3 regions of the Shewanella sp. 0m-8 genome follow, and region 1 is predicted to be linked to each of the others. Evidence: predicted binding sites of a transcription regulator. Region 1 holds the regulator's gene; each other region holds the start of a gene.
The links. The regulator NrdR, encoded in region 1, represses ribonucleotide reductase genes. The targets are predictions, from matches to a motif close to AAACACNANATNTNGTGTTT.

Region 1 (9,990 bases):
AGTAGTCGGTAAAGCTGAGGGATGGCAAAGAAGTTAAATTATGTGGGGTTAAATTAAGCGGAGTGAAGTTGATCATGACAGGGCTGTTGCTTAGCGATAGTTAACTGGCCAACATTCAAACTAAAGCTAACCAAGCATTAACTAGCAAACTTGGTTCTAGGTTCTAGGTCCTAAGTTCTACGTTCTGCGCTCTAACTTAATGCACTGGTAGCAAACATGCCCCTAGTGCACTAGATCGCGAGTGAAAGGCTACAATGCTTGGCGAGAACCATCGAAAAGGCCTCGTACTAATTCATGATTTTCAATCAGTAACAACTCACCTTGCTTACCCCGCTTAATGCTACTATCGATGGCGATGACCTTATTGTTAAATAGTCCAAGTACCCGCTTTTGAGAAGTATGGCCAACGGTTATATGCTTGACGTTAAAATAAGCCAGTATTTTATCGAGTTCAGCTTCGGTAAAACTATCTTTAAAATAGCCTCGATACCAGGTTGGCCCATTGCCATAAAATAGAAAACTCAATAACTCATCTTGTTTTAGCTCAGCCTTAGGTCGACCTATGTTAGCGCGAAACAGACGATTCGCTTCCTCGATAGTTAACTGGCGCTCTAACCATTCACTGCTGATCCCGCCATGCATATATAACACGTCATTAATCTTAACTAAGGTATTTTTACTTCTTAGCCACTGACCAATTTCGGTGTTATCCGCGTAAAGTTCATCGTTACTTCTGTTTAATAGTTTACTGGCTAGGTCGTAACGTTGATGCACGTATCTAAGATCGCCACCGAGTACCATCTGCTCATGGTTACCCATGAGTAGGTGCAGCATACCGCCAGCCGCTTTGGCTTGTCTGTCTAGCTGGTACATAAACCAAAGTACTTCGTTGATTTGGTCGCCGCGGTCAAACATGTCGCCTGTCATCACCATATGACCATCGCCAAAGGCCCAGTTATGATCGGCATCAATGATTTTTTGATTTTTTAGTAAGGTGATTAATACATCGTACTGGCCATGAACGTCACTGAGTGCGACCACTTTTTTTATACCGCTGTAGCTATCAGGCATGACCTGCTTTATGGCATGACTCAGTGTAGGTTGTGGTAGTTGACCGCAGTTATCTGGGCGTTTAAGTGTGCGCTCACTCACTCGAGTCGTTTTAAGTTCTGCATTACAGATCCAATAGGCGGTCTGTTGATGTGACTCTTGGCTGGCATTGGCCTTCTGATCAGTTGTGACTTCTTGGATCAGGTAGGGCCCATCAAATTGATAGTCTTCATTGGCGCTAAGCTGCGTTGACAGCAAGAGCAGCGTTGCGGCATAGAGTAGAGGTTTAAACATAATGTGGTAACTCTTAATATTAGTTATTTGTATCGATTGGTACTGTAACTTGCTTCTTTTTTTTATCGTTTTACTTGGGTGGTTCTTGCTACTTACCAGCCGATTAAATAGCGGCTACGTTTACTGAGTAGCTTTTTAATGATGATGGCAATCAAGTAAGAGATAGCTACAACCACTAAGGTGACGATTAAAGTGGTAAAGATATTACCTTGGCCATTTAATCCCAAAAAATCTGGGCTGTCATAGAGCATCCACCACGGCGTTGTTATCCATGGGTGGATAAAGTAAATCGCAAAACTGACTTCTGCTAGCTTTTGTAGTGGTGCAATCGAGATATGCTCAAACTTGTTCAAAATTGCCAGTATCACCAGGGTGAGTAAGATTTTTTGTGGCAGCATTAAGTCTGGCACTGTCATTTCAAATGGGGCTTTATTAAGCGTGCCTGCACCAAAGTATTGCGCCTGTATAAGCGCTAAGGCAATACCCGTGAGTAACATCGGCAGCCAATACTTATCGATAAACGGGAACAGTTTATCGCGATGCGCCGAGCCCCAAACTCCAAGCAGGTAGACGGGTAAGAAGTAGACTAAAGACTGAATCGCATTGAGGTTTGATATGGGGCGATGCACCATAATGGCAATGATTAAAAGCGGAATCGCGTAGTAGAGTACTTGCTGCTTTTTAATGAGATACATGACCCAAGGCGATAGGGCGAATAACATCATTCCCATTGGAATATACCAATAAGCGGTAAGGGTACGGCCAGTTATTACGTACCAGCTCGCCGCCGCTGCAGGGCCGGAAATATCTGCCATTTCCTTATGCATCATGGGGTCGGTTCCCACTGTGAGATGCCAAACAATCCAAGGCAGAGACAAAAGTAGATAAGGAAGGAAAACAAATTTAGTTTTGCTCTTCATATACTTTTTGTAGTCCCAGCGGTGATAAAACACATGGTGAAAAAGAAAGCCGGAAATAAACACGAAAAAGACCGTGCCATTCATCATTAAGTTAAACCAGGCTTTATCGGCAAAGGTTTCAATTTGCCAACCCGCTGGGCGATAGCAGTGCGCCATGACGATAAAGATAATCGCAATACCACGGAAGTGATTAATACTATTTAAAAAAGCTTTTGGCTTGCTAATGCTAGGTGTGACGTCTGTTTCTGCTGTGACAGTTTCTTCAGTAACTTTATTTTCCCTAATAAGGGGCCCAGCGGGCTCTGTCTTCAGCTTATCGGCCGTTACTGCGGGCTGCTGTTTGTCATCCATTGCTTTGCTCGTCCATAAATGTTCGTCGTTTAATATATCGAGTGCACGACTTGTTGTTTTTAATTGGCTATTTTATACCAATGGATATCTTCGCATAATTAGCAGGTATTTTGTTACGCAGTTGAAAAATATTTATTTATTAGCCATCTATTTTATTGGCCATCTATTTATTAGATGACTGTTCATTAGGTTCATTAGGTTCATTAGGTAGCTATTTATTAGGTGGCCACTTATTCGCTAGCTGCTGAGGAAGGCGGGAGTAAACTTAACGGGACAAGTAGATAATAAAAAGGAGGCCAATGAGGCCTCCTTGTTTAATCGAGTGTAAGAATTATTTAACCATGCGCTTATACTTCAAGCGATGTGGCTCAACAACATCAGTACCCATAGTTTCTTTCAACCATGTTGAGTACTCGGTGTAGTTACCCTCATAGAAGTTCACCTTGCCCTCATCACGGTAATCTAGGATATGGGTCGCGATTCTATCGAGGAACCAACGGTCGTGCGAAATCACCATGGCACAACCAGGGAATTCAAGTAACGCTTCCTCTAGTGCACGTAAGGTTTCAACGTCCAAATCGTTGGTTGGTTCATCGAGTAGCAGTACGTTACCGCCAGCTTGTAGAAGCTTAGCTAAATGCACACGATTACGTTCACCACCTGATAGGCTGCCGATAATCTTTTGCTGATCGCCACCACGGAAGTTAAAGCGGCCTACATAGGCACGGCTTGGAATTTCGGTGTTGTTGATGCGCATGATATCTTGGCCATCAGAGATCTCTTGCCAAACCGTGTTCTTGTCATTCATTGAATCACGGAATTGCTCAACAGAAGCGATTTGTACAGATTCGCCTAACTCAACGCTGCCGCTGTCTGGCTGCTCTGCACCTGAAATCATCTTAAATAGCGTTGATTTACCCGCGCCGTTAGCACCGATAATACCAACGATAGCGCCTTTTGGTACTGAGAAAGTCAAGTCGTCAATCAGTACACGGTCGCCATAAGATTTAGTCAGGTTAGTGATTTCAATAACCTTGTCACCTAAGCGTGGTCCTGGTGGAATAAATAGCTCGTTGGTCTCGTTACGCTTTTGGTAGTCGTTAGTATTAAGCTCTTCAAAGCGAGCCATACGCGCCTTACCTTTAGACTGACGGCCTTTAGCCCCTTGGCGCACCCATTCAAGTTCTTTGGCAATTGTTTTTTGACGCGCGCTTTCTGTGGCAGATTCTTGGGTTAGACGGGCATCTTTTTGCTCAAGCCAAGATGAGTAGTTACCTTCCCATGGAATACCTTCACCACGGTCAAGTTCTAAAATCCAACCAGCGGCATTATCAAGGAAGTATCTATCGTGGGTAATGGCCACAACGGTACCAGTGTACTCTTGTAAGAAGCGCTCTAACCAGGCTACCGATTCGGCATCCAAGTGGTTGGTTGGTTCGTCGAGCAACAGCATGTCTGGCTTTTCAAGCAGTAAGCGACAAATTGCCACACGGCGGCGTTCACCACCTGAAAGCACTTCAATTTTCTCATCCCAATCAGGAAGACGCAGTGCGTTCGCTGCGCGATCTAGCACAACATCCAGATTGTGAGCATCTTGCGATTGAATAATGGCTTCTAACTGGCCCTGCTCTTTAGCAAGGGCGTCAAAGTCAGCATCGGGCTCGGCATAAAGCGCATAAACTTCGTCTAAACGTACCAGTGCATTTTTGGCTTCGGCCACGGCTTCTTCAACCGTTTCACGTACAGTTTGGTTTGGATCAAGTTTTGGTTCCTGCGGTAAGTAACCAATTTTTAGGTCCTGCATTGGGCGCGCTTCGCCCTCAATTTCAGTATCCAAGCCCGCCATAATGCGCAGTAGGGTGGATTTACCTGAGCCGTTTAAGCCTAAGACACCGATTTTTGCGCCAGGGAAAAAGCTTAATGAAATATCTTTTAAGATCTGTTTTTTAGGCGGGACAATCTTGCCCACTCTAAGCATGCTATATACAAATTGAGCCATGTTATTTCTCTTTGATTGTATTTTTTCTACGTTGATTGGCGGCAATTCTACTTGATTCGATACAGAACTTAAATCTGAATTCGAGCAGTTTCATTCACAGTTAACGCATAAATCTGTTAGCTAGGTATTGGTGGTTATTTATACCGATTAGTGCTTTTTACGAAACTCTCTCATCTAGAAATGCAAGTAATTTCATGTTGTAAATACTGGGATTGTGATCGAATGCGCTGTATCATACCGCGCAACCCTACTAGAAGAATTTTACAGCTGGAGTGAGTAATGCTGAAAAAAGATATGAATATCGCGGATTACGATCCACAACTATTTGCAGCAATTGAAGATGAAACGCGTCGTCAAGAAGAGCACATCGAACTCATTGCTTCAGAAAACTACACTAGTCCTCGTGTTATCGAAGCTCAAGGTACACAGCTAACTAACAAGTACGCTGAAGGTTACCCAGGTAAGCGTTACTACGGTGGTTGTGAGCATGTAGATATCGTTGAAGAATTAGCTATCTCGCGCGCTAAAGAGCTATTTGGCGCTACATACGCTAACGTTCAGCCACACTCTGGCTCACAAGCAAACGCAGCTGTGTTTATGGCATTGCTACAAGGTGGTGATACCGTTTTAGGCATGAGCCTAGCCCACGGTGGTCACTTAACTCACGGTTCTCATGTGAGCTTCTCTGGCAAGCTATACAATGCTGTTCAGTACGGTATCGATGAATCAACAGGTAAGATTGATTACGCTGAAGTTGAGCGTCTTGCTTTTGAGCACAAGCCTAAGATGATTATTGCGGGTTTCAGCGCATATTCGGGCATTGTTGATTGGGGTAAATTCCGTGAAATCGCTGATAAAGTAGGTGCATACCTGTTTGTTGATATGGCGCATGTTGCAGGTTTAGTTGCCGCGGGGATCTACCCGAGCCCTATGCCACACGCTCACGTTGTGACAACAACAACGCATAAGACACTGGCTGGCCCACGTGGCGGCTTGATTCTATCTGCGATTAACGATGAAGATATCTACAAAAAGCTAAACTCTGCGGTATTCCCTGGCGGCCAGGGTGGTCCTTTAATGCACGTTATTGCTGCTAAAGCCGTTGCATTTAAAGAAGCACTAGACCCTGAGTTCACGACTTACCAAGAGCAAGTGGTTGTTAACGCTAAAGCGATGGCGCGTACGTTCATTGAACGTGGCTATGATGTGGTATCTGGTGGTACTGAAAACCACCTATTCTTGCTTGATTTAATCAGCAAGGACATCACAGGTAAAGATGCTGATGCCGCTCTTGGCAATGCTAACATTACCGTTAACAAGAACTCTGTACCAAACGACCCTCGCTCACCATTTGTGACCTCTGGTCTGCGTATCGGTTCACCTGCAATTACCCGTCGTGGATTTGGTGAAGAAGAATCGGTGCTGTTAACTAACTGGATGTGTGACATCTTAGATGACATTTCAGATCTTGCCGTTAGCGAACGCGTTAAGAGTCAGGTTCTGGAATTGTGCGCTAAGTTCCCTGTTTACGGTTAACCTTAAGCGTTTAATCAGGTAGACTCCTATGGCCGCATTTATGCGGCCATTTTTGTTATTATTCGAGCATACTTTTGATTCGAGCCTACTTTCTGAGGTTTTGCTAAATTCAGTGAGTGAAACTACCTAATTTCTAACCGGAGGCTAAATGCATTGTCCATTTTGCAGCGCAACTGACACAAAAGTGATTGATTCGCGATTAGTCGCTGACGGCCATCAGGTTCGTCGACGTAGAGAGTGTGTTCAATGCCATGAACGTTTTACTACCTTTGAAGGTGCCGAGCTTGTGATGCCTCGCGTAGTGAAACAAGATGGCAGTCGCCAGCCGTTTGATGAAGAAAAATTACGTGGTGGCATGTTAAGAGCCGTAGAGAAAAGACCTGTGTCTATGGATCAAATTGAACAGGCATTAACTAAGATTAAATCGACTTTACGCGCGACCGGTGAGCGTGAAGTTAAATCAGAAATGATAGGTAATCTGATGATGGACCACTTAGTCAACTTAGATAAAGTTGCCTATATTCGTTTTGCTTCTGTCTATCGTGCCTTTGAAGATGTTTCAGAGTTTGGTGATGCAATCGCTAAACTGCAAAAATAACCTATGCTACATGGGCTAAGCTAACCGCTTAGTCCTCAAATAATCGAACAATCGGAATTGCCGCCATTATGTGGTCTATCGAAGACAGTCAAATGATGAGCCTGGCCATTGAATTGGCACAAAAGGGCATTTACACCACTCGTCCCAATCCTTGTGTTGGCAGCGTTATCGTCAAAGATGGCGAAATTGTTGGCGAAGGCTACCATATTCGTGCTGGCGGTCCTCACGCCGAAGTTTACGCCTTAAATATGGCTGGAATCGATGCCAAAGGGGCTACCGCCTATGTCACGCTAGAACCTTGCAGCCACTATGGCCGTACGCCTCCTTGTGCTAAAGCATTAATCGAGCACGGTGTAAGCCGTGTTGTCATTGCCGTTACCGACCCCAATCCACAAGTGTCTGGTCGTGGCATTGCCATGCTGCGAGAGGCTGGCATTCAAGTCGATGTGGGCTTGATGACCGAAGAAGCGAAGCAAGTTAACCTAGGCTTTTTAAAGCGAATGGAGAAAGGCTTGCCGTGGGTCACGGTTAAGCTTGCTGCGAGTATCGATGGTAAGACTGCGCTGTCTAATGGTGTGTCAAAATGGATAACGGGACCTGAAGCGCGCAGCGACGTTCAGCGGCTTCGTGCGCGCCATTGTGCATTGGTCACAGGTGTTGAGACGATACTTGCTGATGATCCGAGCCTCAATGTGCGTCATAGCGAATTAGGCTCGCTTGCACACCAGTTAGCACCAGCAGAAATTCATCAACCACTGCGGGTAGTATTAGACAGTCAAGCACGCCTTGGCGCTGAGCTAAACTTATTTAACACAACAAGCCCTACTTTGTTGGTGTCGACAATCGCGTACCCCGAGAATGTGAAAGCAGCTTGGCCAGCTCATGTGACTCATCAAATTTTGCCCGCGGTTGATTCTCGTATTGACCTGCAAGCCTTGTTGGGTTTATTGGGGGAGAGTTGTAACTCAGTACTCGTTGAAGCTGGGGCAACACTCGCAGGGGCCTTTGTTAACCAAGAGCTTGCAGATGAAATCGTGCTGTATCAAGCGATGAAAATCTTAGGCTCTCATGGGCGTAATTTGCTCGCGCTAGATGATTTTCAAGCCATGATGGACATACCGCGCCTCAACCTAATCGATGAGCGCAAAGTGGGTAAAGACACCCGCTTAACGTTAAGAGTGAGTAATTAGTTTATGTTTACTGGGATTATTGAGTCAGTTGGTCACTTAAGAAAAGTGCAGCGCCGTGGTGATGATATTCGTTTAACCGTCGCCAGCGGAAAACTGGATTTGTCAGATGTTAAACTTGGCGACAGTATTGCTACCAATGGTGTGTGTTTAACCGTTGTTGAGTTAATGAGCGACGGTTATGTGGCAGATATTTCAGCCGAAACAGTCAATTTGACGGGGTTCTCTCATTATCAGGTTGGAAAAGCCGTTAACCTTGAAAAAGCCGTTACCCCCACAACCCGTTTAGGTGGGCATATGGTCAGTGGTCATGTTGATGGTATTGCCCATGTGGACGACAGACAGTTTCGGGGCCAAGCGATTGAGTTTTGGCTAACACCACCTGTAGAACTGGGCCGCTATATCGCCCATAAAGGTTCAATTACAATCGATGGTGTGAGCTTAACCGTTAATGAAGTGCAAGGGCATAGATTTAGGCTGACCATAGTACCGCACACTGCAGGTGAAACGACCTTAGTGGATTTGAAGGCCGGCGACAACGTTAATATTGAAGTGGACTTGATAGCCCGTCATTTAGAAAGGCTAATGAGTTACGGCACCCAAGAGCAAGAGAGCAGCCCCAAGTCAGAAGTGACTATGGAATTGTTAGCTCGCTCAGGTTTTTTACGATAAAGACTGGCTTAAGGCGGATTTGACGATTAAATTTGTCTTAATCAAGTCTATATACAATCAAGAATAATCATTACATTAGATACTGGTTTAAGTTCATCGTTATTGACGCATGTAACTTAGAATACAGTGAGAAAAATAAAGGTCTGAACATGGCGTTACATAGTATAGAAGAGATCATCGAAGATATTCGTCTAGGTAAGATGGTGATCTTGATGGATGACGAAGACAGAGAAAATGAAGGCGATCTGATCATGGCTGCCGACATGGTGACGCCTGAAGCTGTGAATTTCATGGCGACATTTGGCCGTGGCCTTATCTGCCAAACATTGACTAAAGCGCGCTGTCAGCAGCTTAACTTACCTTTGATGGTCACTAACAACAATGCCCAGTTTTCGACTAACTTTACCGTTTCAATCGAAGCGGCCGAGGGCGTAACCACGGGCATTTCGGCGCAAGACCGTGCAGTAACCGTGCTTGCGGCGGTGGGTAAAGATGCAAAGCCATCGGATATCGTGCAGCCTGGCCACATCTTCCCGCTAATGGCGCAAGAAGGTGGCGTACTTATTCGTGCTGGTCACACTGAAGCGGGCTGTGATTTAGCGCGCCTAGCAGGTTTTGAAGCATCATCGGTCATTGTTGAAATTCTTAATGATGACGGCACCATGGCCCGTCGCCCTGATCTTGAAATCTTCGCGAAAAAGCATGGCTTGAAGATGGGCACGATTGCCGACCTTATCGAATACCGTAACACCAAAGAAACCAGTGTTGTTCGTGAAGCGAAATGTAAGTTGCCAACTCGTTTTGGCGAGTTTGAAATGCTGACTTACCGCGATACAATCGATAACCAGTTGCATCATGTATTAGTTAAAGGCGACGTTACCGAAAACACGTTAGTACGTGTGCATCTACAAAACACCTTCAATGATTTATTGCATTCAGAGCGTGATCAGCAGCGTAGCTGGCCATTAGAGAAAGCGATGGAGCGCATTAGCAATGAGGGTGGCGTGTTGGTGTTATTGGGTAATCATGAGCACAGCAGCGATATTCTAGCCAAAGTTAAAGCTTTTGAAGCTGAAGATAACGGTAGCACACCTGTTGCTGCACAATGGCAAGGTACGTCTCGCCAAGTGGGTGTAGGCTCACAAATTCTTGCGGATGTGGGCGTAACAAAGATGCGTTTATTAAGCTCGCCAAAGCGCTATCATTCTCTTTCAGGCTTTGGTTTAGAAGTAACTGAATATATTGCAGAATAAATGCTGGCCTCAGGTTGATTGTCAGTCTGAGGCTTAAATTCACACTTTTCTTATTAATTGCATAGCGATCAGTGCGGAGTGCTGTGGTATCATACCGCCTCTTCCGTCCCTATGCTGGGTAATTAAGCTA
Region 2 (9,990 bases), on a different contig from region 1:
AAATCAAGCAGACTCGACATCCCAGCCGAATAGATGACCACATCATTACTATTGGTAAAGTTAGTACCAAAACCGAGATCGGCATAGGTCTGGAATTCATGAGTTTCAGACGTTTTAATCCGATACTCCAGCCCAGGGGTTACGGTCAAGGTTCCCACGCTTGATGGCAACTCGCCATCAGGCAAATCACTCCAGGTAAAGTTAAAAAAACCCATGGAAACCGGCGTTCTGAGCACTAAGGACTCAGTCTCTGAGCGCTGTAGATCAAAACTAATAGGAATGTTAGCCACAGTAGCATTTTGCCCGGACGTTCGATAAAGACCGCTGCCTAGATAATTAGCGAATGCGTAATGACTGTAATCAGTCTCTGCCTGAGCAGGCACTATAATCAAAAGAGGTAGACTTGAAAGGTAACGCAAACGGGCCATAAATTGATTTTAAACTTAATTAAACTCTAATCGATAGCCCGAATATAGCGGTATAGCAGAGTAAAGCCAAGAAAATAAAGACTTTACTAAAAGGTATTAATCTTGTTTTGCTTCAGGATCCACTTCAGTAAAGTGGTACTCAGACATCATGTGACCCAACTCGGTCGACTTTGTCTTGAGGTAACCTTCGTTATAGCGGTTTTTACCCACTTGCAGTGGCACTCGCTCAACGACCTCTAAGCCAAAACTTTGCATCGCTTTCACTTTTCGAGGGTTATTGGTCATTAGACGTACTTTTGCGACACCAATTTTTTCCATCATAGGAATGATCATGTCGTATTTACGCATATCGGCTTCAAAACCTAAGCGTTCGTTCGCTTCAACCGTATTAGCACCTTGATCTTGCAGCTCATAGGCACGGATTTTATTCAGTAAACCAATACCACGCCCTTCTTGGCGTAGATAAAGAATAAAACCTTGGCCTTCTTCAGCCACGTTTTGCATCGCCGTTTGTAGCTGAAAACCACAATCGCAACGCAAACTAAATAGCGCATCACCGGTTAGACATTCTGAATGAATACGCCCGAGGATTGGCGCGTCTGGAGAAAATGTACCAAAGGTAAGCGCGACGTGCTCTTTACCTGTCTCACTATCTTCAAAACCATGCATTTCGAAAACACCCCAAGGGGTGGGTAATTTTGAAGACGCGATGTATTTAATCGACATGAAAAAACCTTAACGACAACTCTCATTCCATGAGACTGCAAACGTCCTGATAAAGAAAATAAATGCTTGAGACGATACTCTTGCTAGCTCAAATATTCAATCAGTCTATGGCTTAAAGCATTCTCTAATCGGCCATAGACTTAACTTGAGCAAGCATAAGCCCAGTGCTTAAAGATAACCTTGAAGCGGCTCACTAAATCAATAACTAAACGCGCTTAAAACTCTTTTGGCGCAAAGCCTGTGACTTGCTTAATACCCATTTCACGACCTAAAGCCGTCATTGGATGAACCACAACCAAACCTTTAACAGACTTTTTCAACTTACCCATGTCTGCCTGCTCGGCTTTAGTTAATACACGGCTAAACTGAAGACCCGTAACCGTGCCGCCTTGCTTGCTTAACTCGCGTGTTTGCTGAGCTTTAACAGCGCTGATCCGTTTAGTCATAGCTGCAATTTCTTGCTTAAACTGTATGATAACAGTCGGATCGGTACGCTTTTCAGCTGCTGCTAGCTTACGACGAAATTTGTCTAACTTATCGTTGAGCGTTTGCAGCTCCTGCTTTAAATTCATTTACAGACCTTAAATTCAAATCTAATTTACACGTTTAGAAACAAAAACAGCCTCAGTTAACTGACGCTGTTTTGTCATTATTGCCACATTATAACAGTATATAAGCCAATTTAACCTAGGTTTATAGCTAAACAACTGACAAGTTACGTCAGTAATATGCTCAATCTACCTGAGATAATGGATCTCTTGGTTACTACTGCCCTTAAAAACTAAGCTGGGGTCGGCAAGTGACTGCTCAAACTTACCATCAATCACGACATTGACTAAGTCGACAATTTCCTGCTGCTGAGCCGTTAAACTGCCTAAAGTGTAGCCAGTCCATAGCCAAATATCTTTACCAGGGCATTGCTCCCTCACCTGCTTAACTAGCGACAAAATTGCTGTCAGGTTTGCAGGAAACAGAGGGTCGCCACCGGATAACGATAATCCACGGCGTTTAATACGTTCATCATTTAAGTCATCAATAATACGCTGTTGCATCTGTTCATCAAAAAGGTGACCAGAACAAGGGTTCCAGGTGGATTGGTTATAACAACCACGACATTGGTGCTCGCACCCCGACACGAAAAGGGTCGCACGAGTACCGGGGCCATTAATTACATCTGTCTGATAGTATTGATGATAATTCATATTAAACTCGTTTCAGCTTGGGAGATAAAAAAAGGTGCTGAACAGAGCACCTTTAGTTTAGCTAACACCTTTAGAAGTATCAGCCACTCTATTTACTTTAAATACAATATCTTGCCAAATAATCAACTGTTTTGTAATTGTATTAAAAGTTCATCAAGCTTCCCTTTAATACTGTGATCAACAGAGTTTATATTTAATGCAGGTATCAAGTAATCCTTAACCAATTCTCTATAGTCCTCAGGAATGTCCTCAATTGTTTTTGATGACAAAGCAAGATTTAATTGCTGACATTCATCAGCATCAAGACTGCAAGCATTTTTCAGAGAGAATAACTTAAACAACATCATATTTATCACCCTTTATTATAAATGCTTAACGCGGCGCTTAACTTCTTCTTGCTTACCATAGTTAAACGGTCTTGCATCTGGGCTACCTAAGTAACCACATACACGACGCGTCACAGACACACGGCTTGGTTCATGGTTGCCACACTTAGGGCACGTAAAACCTTTACTGGTACAGCTAAACTCACCGGTATAGCCACAGTCGTAACACTCATCGATTGGGGTGTTAGTGCCGTAATATGGCACTCTGCTAAAACTGTAATCCCATACGTTCTCTAACGCTTCTACGTTATTTTGCATGTTAGGGAATTCGCCATAACAGATGAAACCACCGTTCGCTATCTCTGGGTATGGCTGTTCAAAATCAATCTTATCGTAAGGGTTCACTTGTTTTTCAACGTCCAAATGGAAGCTGTTTGTGTAGTAACCCTTTGCGGTAACGCCATCAACCACACCAAATATCTTGGTATCAAGTGCACAGAAGCGGCTACACAAGTTCTCACTTGGCGTGCTGTACAGGCTGAATGCGTAACCAGACTCTGCTTTCCAGCTGTCGGTGGCTTGTTTCATGTACTTAATAACCGCAATGGCTTTTTCACGTAGCAGTTCGCTGTCGTAAACATGCTCGTCTGTGCCATAAAGCGCATTAATAGTTTCATGCAGACCAATATAGCCTAATGAAATTGATGCACGACCATTTTTGAAGATCTCAGAAACATCATCATCAGCTTTTAGACGCACACCACACGCACCTTCCATATATAGGATAGGGGCAACGCGCGCTTTAACACCTTCAAGGCGAGAGATACGAGTGTCCAAGGCCTTACGAGACATGGCTAAACGCGCATCTAAAATACGGTAGAACTCTGCTTCATCACCTTTTGCTTCAAGCGCAATACGTGGCAAATTCAAACTCACAACACCTAAATTGTTGCGGCCTTCATGCACAAGCTCACCATCTTGCTCAAAGGTTCCTAAGAAACTACGGCAACCCATCGGCGTCTTAAATGACCCTGTCACCTTCTCAACTTGTTCATAGTTAAGAATATCTGGGTACATACGCGTGGTAGCGCACTTAAGTGCCAACTGCTTAATGTCGTAGTTACAATCGCCTGTTTTATGGTTAATGCCATCGCGAATAGCAAAAACAAGTTTTGGGAATACCGCTGTTTTACGATTTTTACCTAAACCTGCAATACGCACTGTCATCATAGACTGCTGAATTAAGCGTGATTCCCAAGAGGTACCTAAACCGAAACCAAAAGTCACAAATGGGGTTTGACCATTTGCAGTATGTAGCGTGTTAACTTCATACTCTAATGACTGAAATGCATCGTGACACTCTTTTTCAGTTTGCGCAGTGGCAAACGCTTTTGCGTCGGTAATGCCCCAATTAAGCGCTACCTGGTAGTGCTTGTCGTAACTCTTCGCCACAAAGGGTGCCAATACTTCATCGATACGGTTAATCGTTGTACCGCCATAGATGTGGCTTGCCACTTGCGCAATAATTTGTGCGGTCACTGCAGTCGCGGTAGAAATTGACTTCGGGGTTTCAATTTCAGCATTACCCATCTTAAAGCCCTGAGTTAACATGCCGCTAAGATCAATAAGCATACAGTTAAACATCGGGAAGAATGGCGCGTAATCTAAATCGTGGTAGTGGATCTCACCAGACTCATGTGCGGCAACGACATCTTTAGGCAAAATGTGGCATTTTGCATAGTGCTTAGCCACGATACCCGCAAGCAGATCGCGCTGAGTTGGGATCACTTTAGAGTCTTTATTAGCGTTCTCATTCAACAAAGCCGCATTGCTTTGCTCAACTAAACCACGGATCTCTTTATTCAAGCGGCTGCTAACTTCACGATTGATATCTCTATCGTGACGGTATTCGATGTAAACGCGCGCCAAAGATTTATACGGCCCTTCCATGAGCAAGTTTTCAACGGTGTCTTGCAGATCATGGATATTAACTTCTGCTAACTGCGAAACACTTTCTCTCACATTTTCCGCAATCTGTTGTGCATATTCAGCGCACTCAATACCTGCCGAGTTAGCAGCTGCTATCACGGCGTCTTTAATCCTTGTTTCGTCAAAAGGCGTACGGTAACCATCCCGTTTAATAACCACTGGCATTGTATAAATCCTCTTCAGCTCGCTCATCAAAGCAACACTATATATAGTGCTACTTTTTCAATAAATCACAATATGTGGCGCATTAAGCTATAAAATAACGATAAGTACTTTGATCCAGATCATCATTTTAAAAGAGGAAGACAATAAGAAAACAGTTCTGTCTACAAAGCCACTGATCTCAAATTATGGCCTTGACGAACTCATGGAAGCGGGCTAGTGACAGTATAATTTAGGTATAAATTGTGGATAAAAATAGGCAGGTAAAATTCTTTATTCATTACGTGTGCCGCAACTTATTGGAAGCTTTAAAAAAGGGCGAGCGACAAGTAGCAATTGATCCTTCTCTTGCAGAAAGAATCCAGCTCAAAATGTATTCTCAACTACAAAAGTAAAATCACACATAGACAAATACTAATGCCTTTTGGCTAATGCAAGGTAGCTATTGAGCTGACCATTTTCTTGCTGATGTTCGCCAGTCATTGCAGCGAGCTGCATCAACGATTTCAACCCTTGATACTGGTTCTGTTGCACTTCCGTCAATGGCCTTTCAGATTGTAACAAGTCAGTAATTTGGCTCGAAACCCGGTTAGCCTTTTGTGCAACTAAAGGAGATTGCGATACATCCATTGCCCCCATGACCCACTTCGCGTTGTCTAGCAGCTCGGCAAGCTCTCGGTCTTGTTCGCTATTGGTTAACGTACTGCGCTGTTCATCAATAAAGTCAGATAAAGGCTGCACTTCTGCTGGCGGGATGTCGAAACCGCTATTAGATAATCGGTTGAGCTGGCCTTCGCTGAGAATGCCATCTTGATAAAGACGTTGAATAAGGGACGGTAATTGTGCCGAAGTAAATTGGCCTCCTTTGAAGAAATCGTTAGCCATCGCCTCGATTTTCTGTGCTCTTTCTGCACGGCCAGATAATACCAGCGTATTATCATTTTTTGTCAGCTCCGTCGTTTCAGCTTGAGGCGCTGTCGCTCCTAGTGCAGCGACAGCCCCAGCACCGCCAACATTTGACTGGCCACTATTAACGCCATAAGTGTCTGATACCTGAGCATTACTATTAACTGCATTGCTGATACTGCTGAGTGGATTCATCGTCAAAAAGCCGGCGTAAAGAGAGTATAGGGATCTCTAAAGCATTTAACGTGCCGACTTGTTAACTAGAAAATCAACTGGTCATTTTTGCGTCAACGCTTGGGTTAAGGACAAACATAACGTTCTAAGTTGTTCAACTTGCTCCGGATTCATATCAACCTTTGCTAACAAGGTTTGTTTGAGCGCCAAGGCTTCAAGCTTAAGGCTATGACCGGCATCGGTTAACGCTATCACCTTTTTACGCTCATCGGTTTCATCGGCCAGTCGCTTTAGAAAACCTTTAGTCTCAAGTCGCTTAACGATAGGGGTCAACGTCCCCATATCGAGCCGGGTCGATTGTGATACCAGCGTCAAGCTTACTCTGTCTTGTAGCCATAATGACTGCATGACTAAATATTGTGGGTATGTCAGCTCATATTGCTCCAATAACGGACGGTAAGCTCTCATTAAGGCGTTGTTAGCCGTATAGAGCGCAAAGCAGACGTTATCAGAAAGACAATTGTTAGACGTGTCGTTTGAGTCGTTGTTGGTCACTGCTACTACACTTAGGCAAGTCAAAATTTTACTAATTTTAACTCACATCAGGTGTCAAAACTAGCTTACACCACTTTTATTTGCGAGCAATTATTTTGCGCGCAAAGCATTTGCAAAATGTATAAAGCTTTACTATGATGCATTCAATTACTTTGCGCGCAAATAAAAATAAAGGAAAGATATGAAATCTCAAATCATTCAACTTAAGTCTCGCCCTGAAGGCATGCCAACAACTGACAACTTTAACCAAGCAGAACTCACTCTAGCTGCTATTAAGCCTGGTGAATTTCTGGTGAAAAATCTTTGGATGTCTGTCGACCCCTATATGCGTGGACGCATGATTGACAGAAAGAGCTATATTGCACCTTTTGAGCTGGGTAAAGCATTAGAAGGGGGAGCGATTGGTGAGGTCATTGAATCACAACACCCTGACTTTCCTGTTGGCAGCAAAGTTAACAGCATGTTTGGCTGGCGCAGCCATTTTATCACCGACGGCACAGAGATAACTCGCCTGCCTGATACACCTATTTGTGAGTCGCATTTTCTTGGTGTCTTAGGCATGCCTGGTATGACAGCTTGGACGGGCCTTAATCGTATTGCAGCGCTAAAACAGGGTGAAACACTCTTTGTATCAGCTGCATCTGGCGCGGTAGGCAGCGTAGCGGTGCAAATAGGTAAACTGATGGGCGCACGTGTTGTTGCCTCTGTCGGTTCAGATGAAAAAGCCGAGTACCTTAAAAGCTTAGGTGTTGACGCTGTCATTAACTATAAAACCTGTGGTGATTTAGATGCCGCTCTTGGTCTGGCTGCACCTGAAGGAATTGACGTCTATTTTGAAAATGTGGGCGGTGAGCACCTCTTTGCAGCACTTAACCATATGAAAGATCATGGCCGAATTGCGGTATGCGGTATGATTGCCCAATACAATGATACAGTGCCGACACCAGGACCTAGTAACCTAGCGCAAATCATCATAAAGAAGCTAAAGATTGAAGGTTTTATCGTATTTGAGCACTGGGAGCACTACGGCGACTTCGCTGCGCAAATGGGTAAATGGCTAGCAGAAGGTAAGGTGCAAGCTGAGCAAACGATATATGAAGGTTTAGACAATGCGCCAGATGCCTTTATTGGCTTGTTTGAAGGCAAAAATCGCGGGAAAATGGTTGTTAAACTCGCTTAACGCTTTTGGTCAATAAAGCGAAATGAAACTGAGAACAAATACTGATGAAAATGTCACAAAAAAGGCGCTAACAGCGCCTTTTTTATTTCTTTTACTTTAGCACCAAAGGCTATTAGCCCCCGTGCTGTACCAAAGCAGCTTCAATCAAATGGGCCACCTTTTCGACAGCAGCTTCACCAGCAGCAATCGCTTCTTCCGCTCGATGGAACTCCATGGTGCCTATGTTGCCCATATCTGGCACGATACAGATATCCGGTGGATCGCCCATCAAACGCGCTCGCTTATGACGCCCTTCTAAAATTTCCATCGATTGCTGCATGACTGCTAGCATACCAGGGTTAGGATTATGCGCTGCACCGCCCTTACTCCCTAATGAAAACTTATCGGTTAAGCCGGAGATATAACCACGCCCACGAGCTAACAGATCGGTAAAGCCTTTATCTTGATGCTGCTCCGCCTCTTGCTCTTCTTCCACTGTCGGCTTATTGCTTTTCATATTAATGGGTAAAACTTGCATACGACCACGGCGAAGCCCATGCAGATCGACTGCAATAACGAGATCTACGCCCATCGCGCGGCTCACCGAAACGGGCACGGGGTTAACAACAGCACCATCGACTAACCAACGTTCGCCAACTTTAACAGGAGGCAAAATACCCGGCATAGAACAAGATGCTCGAACGGCATGCCTTAAGTCCCCTTCTCTAAACCAAATTTCTTGACCAGAATAAAGGTCAGTTGCAACGGCAGCAAACGGCTTTTTTAAGTCTTCAATTTGCAGGTCGCCAATACGCTGCTGCAACACATCAAACACACGCTCGCCACCAATAAGACCACCACGGCCCCAACTGATATCCATCAGCCCAAGTACATCCCAGCTGCTAAAACTGCGCACCCAGCTCTCAAGCTCTTCTAAATGGTCATTGGCGTAAGCTGCGCCAACTAAGGCTCCAATTGAGCAGCCTGCAATTTTATCGGGATAGATCCCCATTTTGGCTAGACCGTTAAGTACACCAATATGCGCCCAACCTTTTGCAGCTCCGCTACCTAACGCTAAACCTATTCGTACTGATTGTTTGTTTGTAGACACGTTAAAATAACTCCATAGGTCAGCTTGAAACTAGACGCTTCAACTCAATGCCAAAGCGCCTGCTATCAACTTGTAAACATCACTCGACGTCACTAAAATTTACGTCAAGCTAGATAAGTACTTAATCAATTTGTACTAGATAACACCCATCGTATAGTCAACTGAGAAAATGGTTAATCGGCGACACTAGACGAAGGTTATTCCTAGAAGGCTAAGCATTTTAGCAGAAATCTCTCCACTTGAAGAACAAAGTTGACGGGTATTCGTAGCGCATTGGTAAATCTGTAGGTTATAATGTGCGGTCGTATCATTTAAGGAGTACACCTTTGCAATTTACCGATTTCGCACTGGATCAACGTCTGTTACAAAGTCTTAAGCACATGGGCATTGACACCCCAACAGAGATCCAGGAGCAAGCCATTCCTGTCGCCCTTGCAGGCAAAGATTTAATGGCGTCGTCTAAAACAGGCTCAGGTAAAACATTAGCCTTTTTGTTGCCAGCGATGCAAAGACTGATTTCGTGTAAAGCATTGAGTAAACGTGATCCTCGCGTGGTCATTCTATTACCGACCCGAGAGCTTGCCACTCAAGTGTACAGCCAGCTGCGATTATTAGTTGCCAATACCCAGTTCAAGGCAACCAAAATCTTAGGTGGTGAGAACTTTAATGACCAAGCTAAAGCCTTAGCCCGTGATCCACATTTTGTTGTGGCAACACCAGGCCGTTTAGCTGACCACCTAAAACAACATCATCTTCACCTTAACGGCCTTGAACTGCTGATTTTAGATGAAGCTGACCGCATGCTAGATCTGGGCTTTGCTGAGCAGTTGAAGCAAATTAACAACGCGGCAGACCATAAGCGCCGTCAAACCTTAATGTTTTCTGCCACCTTAGATCACGGCGATGTAAACGACATTGCCAACGAGCTATTGAAGTTCCCAGAGCATGTCGCAATTGGTGCCAGTAACTTAGAACACAAAGATATTACTCAACGTATCTTCTTATGTGATCACTTAGATCATAAAGAAGCTATTTTGACTCGTATTCTAAAAGAAGAGCAGCAAAAGCAGATCATCATCTTTACTGCCACAAGACAAGATACTGACCGTTTAGCGACAAAGTTAGCGGCTGAAGGTTTTAAAACCGCATCGTTAAGCGGCGAACTAAAACAAAACGCGCGTAACCAAATCATGGATGAGTTTAGCCGTGGCTTGCAGCAAATTTTGGTGACGACAGATGTAGCATCTCGTGG
Region 3 (9,990 bases), on a different contig from region 1:
CAGAGGTTGCTGAACTGCAAGAGCATTATAGCGTCTACATGGTAGACTCAAGCCGGATTAGTATTGCAGGCATTGGAACTGGGAATATTGATTACCTCGCAGAATCAATTGCGAAAGTGATTTCTTAGTATAGAGGTAAACGATTCGTTCAAGCTTGATTAAATTTAACGTGAACCTCATTAGAACAATAACTAAAAAGCCGATAATATCGCTATTATCGGCTTTTTTGATTTAGTTTTAAACGATGTCTAGCTATGTTTCGCAGCAAACGCTTTCATAAAGTTAACTAACGCATCTACACCGGCCAATGGCATAGCATTGTATAAACTAGCCCGCATACCACCAACGCTTCGATGACCTTTTAAGGCTACGAGGCCTGCAGCTTTTGCATCCTCTAGAAACTTCGAATCTAAATCAGCATTTGTCAGTTTAAAAGTGACATTCATGCGGCTTCGATTTTGTTTTGCAACGTCACAGACATAAAAACCTAATTCATCAATACACTGATATAGGCGCGCAGCCTTTTCAATATTGATCTGTTCCATCTGGGAAACACCACCAACACTTTTCAACCAGCTAAAGACTTCTGCGGCCAAATACCAAGCAAACGTCGGTGGCGTGTTGTACATGGAGTCATGTTTAACCGCTAAGCGATAATCCATAATTGACGATTGCGGCAAGCTCGATAAAGAAAGCATATCATCACGCACAATAACGATACTTAAGCCCGATGGACCAATGTTCTTTTGCGCGCCAGCATAAATTAGCCCGAACTGACTCACGTCGATTGTACGTGACAAAATATTAGATGACATATCAGCAATAACAGGCCAAGGACTGTTAATGCTTTCAAAAATTTCGATACCATCAACGGTCTCATTTGGACAGTAGTGTACATATCGGTAATCTTTATCAATTTGAGTCAGGTCAGGAAGCGAGATCTGTTTCTTTCCCTCTACAACACTGACAATGTCGATAACATCAACATTGTCTTCACCGGCTATTTTTTTTGCTTCTTCAACCGCCGCCTGAGACCAGCTACCATCGACTAAATAGAGTGCTTTTCCATTGTTGCCTAAAAAATTATTCACAACAGCCGAAAATTGGCCGCGACCACCACCATGCATAAACAACACGTGATAATTGGCCGGTATATCCATTAACTGACGTAAATCAGTGTCAGCTTGTTCAGTTAACGCGATAAATTCTTTACTTCGATGACTCACCTCCATAACGGAAACACCTTGGTCATTCCAGTTCAATAGCTCTTTCTGAGCCTTTTGCATTACAGGTGCGGGTAACATGGCAGGGCCTGCACAGAAGTTAAAAATCGCGCTCACAGTATTGTCCTTCTATTATTATCAGTAGAAATAGTGGAGTATTAGCATTCTTTTTAGCATTATATCCCAACGCTTTAGAAGCTAACATAAAAATAAAATCACTCTTAACGTTGATGTAAGCAAGTCACTATTTATAAATTTAATAACTGCTTTTGTTAGCATTATCGTTAAAATAATACCTAGGCTAGATGTGAGTAGCGAATTGTGAGTATTGATGACACCACTCACTTAGATACACCACTTACTCACACAACGAGTAGCCTAATATTTTGTACTTAACAATAACAGATAGCAATCAGCATAAACATGCATTGTTATTTGGTTAAGTTGCAACGAATATACTAAACAGACCGTTTTAACGGCATATTGGATCTGTCCATGTTTTTTAAATCGATGTTGGTTATCGGCACATTATCAATCGGTGCGACTTTTACTCTGCAGCATGCCTATGCCGCCCCCTCTCAATATACGACGCTTGCTGATAGCTTCAAACAACGTTTCCATCGAGAGTTAAAAGTCAATAAAGTGCCCGGCGGCGCTTTTGTCATCGTTGATGCTGACAAAGTGATCAAATTAAGCAGTTATGGCAAGCGCAGCAAAGGCAGCAACAAAAATGTTAATGCTAATACCGTGTTTAGACTCGCTTCTGTTTCTAAAACCTTTGCAGGCACGTTAGCGAGCATATTGGTTGAAGAAAATAAGTTAGACTGGCAACAACCTATAGTGAACTATTTACCCGAATTCACTTTAGCTAAACAGCAGATGGCTAAGCAAATTAATCTCGGCCACGTGATCGGCCACAGCACAGGCTTAATGCCCAATAGTTATGACAACCTAGTCGATAGTAACGTCAAGGTGGCTAAAATCATCAGCAAGTTTGATGAGCTAACCCCTATCTGTAAACCCGGCGTATGTTATGGCTACCAAAATGTCGCGTTCTCCTTTATCCAAACCGCAATTGAGCAGCAATCTGCATCCAGTTACTCAGACTTACTGCAACAACGCATTTTCTCGCCGTTAGCGATGGACACCGCATCGGTTGGCTTTAACGCTTTTCAACAAACCAGCAATCGCGCAGAGCCTCATATCAAAACAAAATATGGCTTTAAACAAGTAAAGGTAAAATCAAATTATTATCAACTGGCTCCCGCCGCAGGTGTTAATGCCAGTATTACTGATCTATCAAAATGGCTTATAGCAAATTTAGGCCAAAATCCTGAGGTGCTCAGTGAAACGGTATTGCTAGATGTAACCACCCCTGGGGTCAAGACCACCAAAGAGTTGCATCGTCGTGATTGGCGAGCGTATCTTAATAGCGCCCATTACGGCAAAGGCTGGCGCGTATATGAGTTTGACGGTCGACCACTTATTTATCATGCGGGCTGGGTTGCTGGTTATGTCGCTGAAGTTTCCTACTCTCCAGAGTTAAATATCGGTATGGCTATGTTATTAAATGGCGAGTCACGAGTTATTGCGAAATTAAGCTCTGAGTTTTGGCGTGATGCTTTTAAGCAAGCCGATAAAGCAGGTAATTGACGCCTCATTTAATACTATAAATAGAGCAATATAGAATACTCAAGGGATGTATATTGCAGAGCTTTGATTCTAAAAAGTCCCCCTGTATTTATGTTGATGCCGAAAACAAAAAAGGATGCCAATGGCATCCTTTTTTATTGAGATTAATAATCAAATTGATTGATATTAGTCTTCAGTTGTTGGCGTTTCATCGCTCTGCGCTGCTGCATCTGATACATCAGTAGTGCTTACATCAGCTTGACCTTCAGTTTCTGCAGTCGCTTCAGTGATGATTGGGTTTCCCTCTTCATCTAGCTCAACTTCAGGAACTTGAATTTCATCGATACGCTGTAGGCCCACGACTTTTTCATCTTCCGCTGTACGGATGATAGTAACGCCCTGGGTGTTACGGCCAATGGTCGATACACCTTCAGCAGGTGTTCTTACCAAGGTACCTTTGTTACTGATCAACATGATTTCATCATTGCCGCCAACTTGTACTGCACCCACTACGGCGCCGTTACGTTCGCTAACTTTAATTGAAACCACACCTTTAGTACCGCGGCTCTTCGCTGGGTACTCAGATAGATCAGTACGCTTACCGTAACCGTTTTCAGTTACCGTTAAGATTGCACCATCGCCTTTAGGTACGATTAGCGATACAACCGTTTGGCCATCTTCCAGCTTAATACCACGCACACCCGTTGCAGTACGTCCCATAGCACGTAGCGCAACAACCTCTTCGCCTGTTTCTGGATCAATCTTAACTTCACCAGTTTCAGAGCTACGAGCCTTCTCGTTAAAACGGACAACTTTACCTTCGTTAGAGAACAGCATGATATCGTCATTACCATCGGTAATATCAACACCAATCAGCTGATCGCCATCTTTTAGGTTAACCGCAATAATACCGTTTGCACGAGGATTGCTGTAAGCCGTTAGTGCAGTTTTCTTAACCGTACCGTGTGATGTTGCCATGATAATGTACTTATCTTCAGCATATTCACGTACAGGTAGAATTGCAGTAATACGCTCACCTTCAGCCAATGGCAATAGGTTAACGATTGGGCGACCACGAGCTGTACGGCTTGCCAATGGTAATTGATAGACTTTAAGCCAGTACATCTTACCAAAATCAGAGAAGCACAAGATGGTATCATGGGTGTTAGCAACCAATAGTTTCTCAACGAAATCTTCGTCTTTCACTTTAGTTGCAGCTTTACCTTTACCACCACGACGCTGGGCTTGGTAATCAGACAGTACTTGATATTTGGCATAACCTAAGTGAGAAAGCGTCACAACAACGTCTTCTTCATTGATTAGATCTTCAAGACTCATATCAACTTCGTTAGCGTTAATAACAGTACGTCGCTCATCACCAAAGTTTGTTAATACTTCTTCAAGCTCTTCTTTAATCACTTCCATCAAACGTTGTGGACTACCAAGAATAAATAGTAGTGCAGCAATAATTTCTAGAAGCTCTTCATATTCAGCAATGATCTTGTCATGTTCTAGACCGGTTAAACGGTGTAAACGTAGTTCAAGGATCGCTTGAGCTTGCTGCTCAGTCAGGTAGTACTGGTCGTCACGGATCCCGAACTCTGGTTCAAGCCATTCTGGACGAGCTGCGTCATCGCCTGCTTTTTCAAGCATGCCTTTAACATGTCCAAGCTCCCAGCCTTGTGCAACAAGTTTAACTTTTGCTTCAGCAGGCGTTGGAGAGGCTTTAATCAACGCAATAATTGGATCGATGTTAGCTAATGCAACTGCTAACGCTTCAAGGATGTGAGCGCGTTCGCGTGCTTTACGCAGTTCAAATACCGTACGACGCGTTACCACTTCACGACGGTGAAGAATAAAGCACTCTAGCATCTCTTTAAGGTTAAATAGTTTAGGCTGACCATTGGTCAGTGCAACCATGTTAATACCAAAAGAGCACTGCATTTGGGTCTGTGCATAAAGGTTATTTAGTACAACCTCACCCACTTCGCCACGCTTGATTTCGATAACAATACGCATACCGTCTTTATCAGACTCGTCGCGTAAGCCACTGATACCTTCAATTTTCTTATCTTTAACAAGCTCGGCAATTTTTTCAATTAAACGCGCTTTGTTAACTTGATAAGGAATTTCGTGAACAATAATACGCTCACGACTATTCTCTTCTTCAATATCTGCACGTGCACGCATCACTGCGCGGCCACGGCCTGTCTTATATGCATCGATAATGCCCTTGCGGCCATTAATGATTGCAGCCGTTGGGAAGTCAGGACCCGGAATGTAGTCCATCAGCTGTTCAATAGATAAGGCAGGATCTTCGATTAGCGCTAAGCAACCAGCAATCACTTCGCTTATGTTATGCGGAGGAATGTTCGTTGCCATACCAACAGCAATACCTGACGAACCGTTCACCAGCAGTGTTGGGATCCGTGTAGGTAAAACAGCAGGAATAAACTCGGTGCCATCGTAGTTTGGCACAAAGTCAACGGTCTCTTTCTCTAGATCGGCTAAAAGCTGATGTGCCACCTTGTCCATACGGATTTCGGTATAACGCATTGCTGCCGCCGCATCGCCGTCAACTGAACCGAAGTTACCTTGACCGTCAATAAGTGGATAGCGCATAGAGAAAGGCTGGGCCAAACGAACGATTGTGTCATATACCGCTGTATCACCATGTGGGTGATATTTACCGATTACATCACCTACGACACGGGCAGACTTTTTATAAGGCTTATTCCAGTCGTTTTTCAATTCGCTCATGGCGAATAATACGCGGCGATGTACCGGTTTTAAACCGTCACGAACGTCAGGCAGTGCACGGCCAACAATTACGCTCATAGCGTAATCTAAGTATGAATTTTTTAATTCGTCTTCAATATTAATTGGTGTTATAGATGAAGCCAGATCAGTCATAAACTGCTCGATCCCCTGAAATTTAGCGTGCTATTCCTATTTCCTAGAATAGCTATGCTTGAAAACGTGATTTGGCATTCTAACACAGTTATTTTATGGCGCTAGACCCAAATATCGATTCATTTTAAATAAGCCAAAAAAGCTAATTCACTTGATTAAAATCAAGACATAGGCGCATTAATTGTTCAGTTTGTTCAATAAGTAACAAACAGCTTCATAACTGCTTTGTTTCTTGGTGCTATTCATTATAATGTGGCCCAAAGACAGATTTTTCGCTCTGAGGTAATTTAAGTGCAAACACATAATAATGTTGATCCACAAGAGATCGCGAAGTTTGAGAAAATGGCCGCCACTTGGTGGGACCCTAACGGCGAATTTAAGCCACTGCATAACTTAAATCCACTTCGCCTTAACTATATTGACCAAACAGCAGGCGGCATTTTTGGTAAACAAATTCTCGATGTCGGCTGTGGCGGCGGAATTTTGTCTGAAAGCATGGCAAAAATTGGCGCTAACGTAACTGGCCTAGACATGGGTGATGAACCACTTGATGTCGCCAGACTTCACGCACTAGAAACAGGCGTCGAGATTAACTATGTAAAAAATACCGCTGAAGCACACAGAGACCAACACCGTGGTCATTATGATGTCGTCACTTGCATGGAAATGCTTGAGCATGTTCCTGACCCTAGCTCTGTTATTCAAGCTTGCGCCGATATGGTTAAACCAGGTGGTTTTGTGTTTTTCTCAACCATTAACCGCAACATCCGTGCCTATGTTGAAACCATTCTAGGTGCTGAATACCTATTAAAGATGTTGCCTGTTGGCACACATGATCATAATAAATTTATCAAACCATCAGAGTTAATTGGTTTGGCTGATAACGCCGAGCTATTTTGTACAGATGCTGTGGGTATTACCTATAACCCTATTACTGACATCTTCAGATACACCAAGAGCCTTGAAGTTAACTACATGATAGCTACGGTTAAAAATGACTAAAGCACAGGCACTTACTATTAAAGGTGTGCTATTTGATTTAGATGGCACACTCGCTGATACGGCACCAGAAATGATTGAGGCACTTAATATGGCTTTAGCCGCGAATGGTCACAGTCGTGTGCCATTTGAAGCCATTAGAGCGAGCGCCTCACATGGCAGTATCGCAATGATTAAAGCTGCCATCCCCGCCATTGATGACGCAAGCATTCCTTCATTACAGCAATCTCTTTTCGACAATTATGAGCTGATCAACGGAGATAATTGCGATTTATTTAAGGGGTTAGATAGGTTACTGGACACGCTTAGCCAGCTTTCAATCCCCTTTGGGGTCGTCACCAACAAGCCAGCGCGCTTTGCAAGGCCTCTACTAGATAAACTCGGTTTAACAGCAAAAATGCCTGCTGTGGTCAGCGGCGATACCACTCAACATTCAAAGCCCCATACAGCTCCTATGCTGTTAGCAGCACAGCAGCTTAGGGTTTTACCTGAGCATATTCTTTATTTAGGCGATGCTGAACGTGATCTTATCGCTGCTAAGGCGGCGAATATGATCTCAGGTTTAGCGGCCTGGGGGTATATCGGACCAGATGACGAACCGAGTCTTTGGCCTGCTGACTTAAGTTTTGAAAACGGTGACAGCTTAGCCGATTTTTTTTGCTATAAGCGCTAGCGTATTCACCCTTTATATGCTGCTTTAAAATCTTTGTTAATTAAGTTATTAAGCGTCATAAAAAAGTACTCAAATGATCGGTTAGGATCGCACAAGTTAGCAGCGATCTTATCGATCATTTTTATTTGCTCAAATATTACTCTTCACCGAGGAAATCAAATCAAAACAAGCTTTAAGGGTTAGCCATTACTAACAGGTTCAATTACCCCCAAGATATCCACAACTTGTCCAATAAATTCCCACTTGCAAAAATACCATAACCTCACTATCTTGTAGCTATTGAATCTCAAAACACCATATATTGTGTGTGAGTGACAATAACAGGCACTATTTAGTCGTTTGTGTCAACAAAAAGGAACTCTCCGTTTTTACGGTTAAAAACTGTTTGTTTACAGGGAAACGTAGGGTGAACCTGAACTGGTCACTTTCATAAATATAAAAATCAAGGTCTATCTTTAATGAATAGCAATATGACAGTCACAAAGCGTAGTGGCGAACGTGAGACTATCGATCTCGACAAAATCCATCGCGTTATTGAATGGGCGGCAAAGGGACTTAATAATGTCTCTGTATCAGAAGTAGAACTCCGTTCTCACCTGCAATTTTTCGACGGCATTGCAACTGAAGCCATCCATGAGACTATCATTAAAGCAGCAGCTGACTTAATTTCACCAGAAGCACCTGATTATCAGTTCCTTTCTGCACGTCTTGCTGTGTTCCATTTACGTAAGAAAGCCTTTGGCCAGTTTGAACCTCCTAAGCTTTATGACCACGTGGTCAATTTAGTTGAGCTCGGTAAGTACGATGCTCACATTCTTGAAGATTACTCTCAAGAAGAGATTGAAATTCTTGATACCTATATCGATCACTGGCGAGACATGAACTTCTCTTATGCCGCTGTAAAGCAGCTTGAGGGTAAGTATCTTGTACAAAACCGTGTTAGCCACGAAATTTATGAAAGTGCTCAGTTCCTGTATATCTTGGTTGCAGCTTGCCTATTCGCAAAGTATCCCAAAGAGACGCGCCTTAAGTACGTTAAAGACTTTTATGATGCAACTTCATTATTTAAAATTTCGCTACCTACACCTATCATGGCAGGTGTACGTACGCCAACTCGTCAGTTCAGTTCATGCGTTCTAATTGAATGTGGCGATAGCCTAGATTCAATTAACGCGACCTCATCGTCAATTGTTAAGTATGTATCTCAACGTGCTGGTATTGGTGTCAATGCAGGCCGTATTCGCGCACTAGGTAGCCCTATTCGCGGTGGTGAAGCTTTCCACACAGGTTGCTTACCATTTTATAAGTACTTCCAAACAGCGGTTAAGTCTTGTTCTCAAGGCGGCGTACGTGGTGGTGCAGCGACCCTATTCTATCCAATGTGGCATCTTGAAGTTGAATCACTATTGGTATTAAAGAATAACCGTGGTGTTGATGATAACCGTATTCGTCACTTAGACTACGGCGTTCAAATCAACAAGGTGATGTATCAGCGCCTAATTCAGGGCGGCATGATCAGCTTATTTAGCCCATCAGATGTGCCTGGAATGTACGATGCATTCTTTGAAGATCAAGAAGAGTTCGAACGTCTGTACCTTAAATATGAAGCTGATAGCAGCATTCGTAAAAAACAGATAAAAGCTGTAGAGCTGTTCTCATTAATGATGCAAGAGCGCGCTTCGACTGGCCGGATCTACATTCAAAACGTTGACCACTGCAATACTCATAGTCCATTTGACTCTAAGGTTGCGCCTGTACGTCAGTCTAACTTGTGTCTTGAAATTGCCTTGCCAACTAAACCGTTAAATAACATTAACGATCCAGACGGTGAGATTGCACTTTGTACACTATCAGCATTGAACTTAGGTGCTATTAAGAAGTTAGAGGAGCTTGAGCCACTAGCTGATCTTGCCGTGCGTGCACTCGATAACTTACTTGATTATCAAGACTACCCAATCATCTCTGCTGAAAAAGCATCGATGAACCGCCGCACACTGGGTATTGGCGTAATTAACTTCGCTAATTACCTAGCAAAAGAAGGCGTACGTTACTCAGACGGTTCTGCTAACGGCATTACCCACAAGACTTTTGAAGCGATTCAATTCTATTTATTGAAAGCCTCTATGAAGCTTGCTCAAGAACAAGGTGCTTGCCCCTCGTTCCATGAAACAACTTATGCTAAGGGTATTTTACCGATTGATACCTACAAGCGTGATCTAGATAAGATCTGCGACGAGCCATTACATCTAGACTGGGAAACATTACGTGAAGAGATCAAGACACACGGTCTACGTAACTCTACCCTGTCAGCGCTAATGCCATCAGAGACCTCTTCACAGATCTCTAACGCTACTAACGGTATTGAGCCACCACGCGGTTTAATTAGTGTTAAAGCGAGTAAAGATGGCCAGCTAAAGCAAGTTGTACCTGACTTTGAAAAATATCAGTATAGCTACGAGTTATTATGGCAAATGCCTAATAACGATGGTTATTTGCAGTTGGTAGGATTGATGCAGAAATTTGTCGATCAGTCTATTTCAGCTAACACTA

Region 2: the regulator NrdR is predicted to act here: its motif matches at 4,869-4,888, upstream of nrdD (anaerobic ribonucleoside-triphosphate reductase).
Region 3: the regulator NrdR is predicted to act here: its motif matches at 7,730-7,749, upstream of nrdA (class 1a ribonucleoside-diphosphate reductase subunit alpha).

What each region holds. Positions count from the first base shown of each region.
Region 1 is NZ_JBRIMB010000003.1:39,462-49,451, reverse strand. Features, by position in the region: gene ACVBIO_RS02350 (shewanella-like protein phosphatase) at 250-1,344, opposite strand; gene ACVBIO_RS02345 (acyltransferase family protein) at 1,437-2,615, opposite strand; gene ettA (energy-dependent translational throttle protein EttA) at 2,947-4,614, opposite strand; gene glyA (serine hydroxymethyltransferase) at 4,894-6,150, shown strand; gene nrdR (transcriptional regulator NrdR) at 6,299-6,748, shown strand; gene ribD (bifunctional diaminohydroxyphosphoribosylaminopyrimidine deaminase/5-amino-6-(5-phosphoribosylamino)uracil reductase RibD) at 6,817-7,938, shown strand; gene ACVBIO_RS02320 (riboflavin synthase) at 7,942-8,607, shown strand; gene ribBA (bifunctional 3,4-dihydroxy-2-butanone-4-phosphate synthase/GTP cyclohydrolase II) at 8,757-9,860, shown strand.
Region 2 is NZ_JBRIMB010000045.1:23,751-33,740, forward strand. Features, by position in the region: gene ACVBIO_RS17250 (hypothetical protein) at 1-428, opposite strand, end outside; gene ribA (GTP cyclohydrolase II) at 525-1,154, opposite strand; gene ACVBIO_RS17260 (YibL family ribosome-associated protein) at 1,370-1,726, opposite strand; gene nrdG (anaerobic ribonucleoside-triphosphate reductase-activating protein) at 1,892-2,356, opposite strand; gene ACVBIO_RS17270 (CD1375 family protein) at 2,479-2,703, opposite strand; gene nrdD (anaerobic ribonucleoside-triphosphate reductase) at 2,719-4,836, opposite strand; gene ACVBIO_RS17280 (hypothetical protein) at 5,248-5,934, opposite strand; gene ACVBIO_RS17285 (MarR family winged helix-turn-helix transcriptional regulator) at 6,016-6,468, opposite strand; gene ACVBIO_RS17290 (NADP-dependent oxidoreductase) at 6,650-7,648, shown strand; gene rssA (patatin-like phospholipase RssA) at 7,761-8,738, opposite strand; gene ACVBIO_RS17300 (DEAD/DEAH box helicase) at 9,065-9,990, shown strand, end outside.
Region 3 is NZ_JBRIMB010000042.1:9,729-19,718, forward strand. Features, by position in the region: gene ACVBIO_RS16665 (amino acid aminotransferase) at 1-128, shown strand, start outside; gene serC (3-phosphoserine/phosphohydroxythreonine transaminase) at 249-1,340, opposite strand; gene ACVBIO_RS16675 (serine hydrolase domain-containing protein) at 1,719-2,876, shown strand; gene gyrA (DNA gyrase subunit A) at 3,042-5,768, opposite strand; gene ubiG (bifunctional 2-polyprenyl-6-hydroxyphenol methylase/3-demethylubiquinol 3-O-methyltransferase UbiG) at 6,060-6,770, shown strand; gene ACVBIO_RS16690 (HAD family hydrolase) at 6,763-7,440, shown strand; gene nrdA (class 1a ribonucleoside-diphosphate reductase subunit alpha) at 7,899-9,990, shown strand, end outside.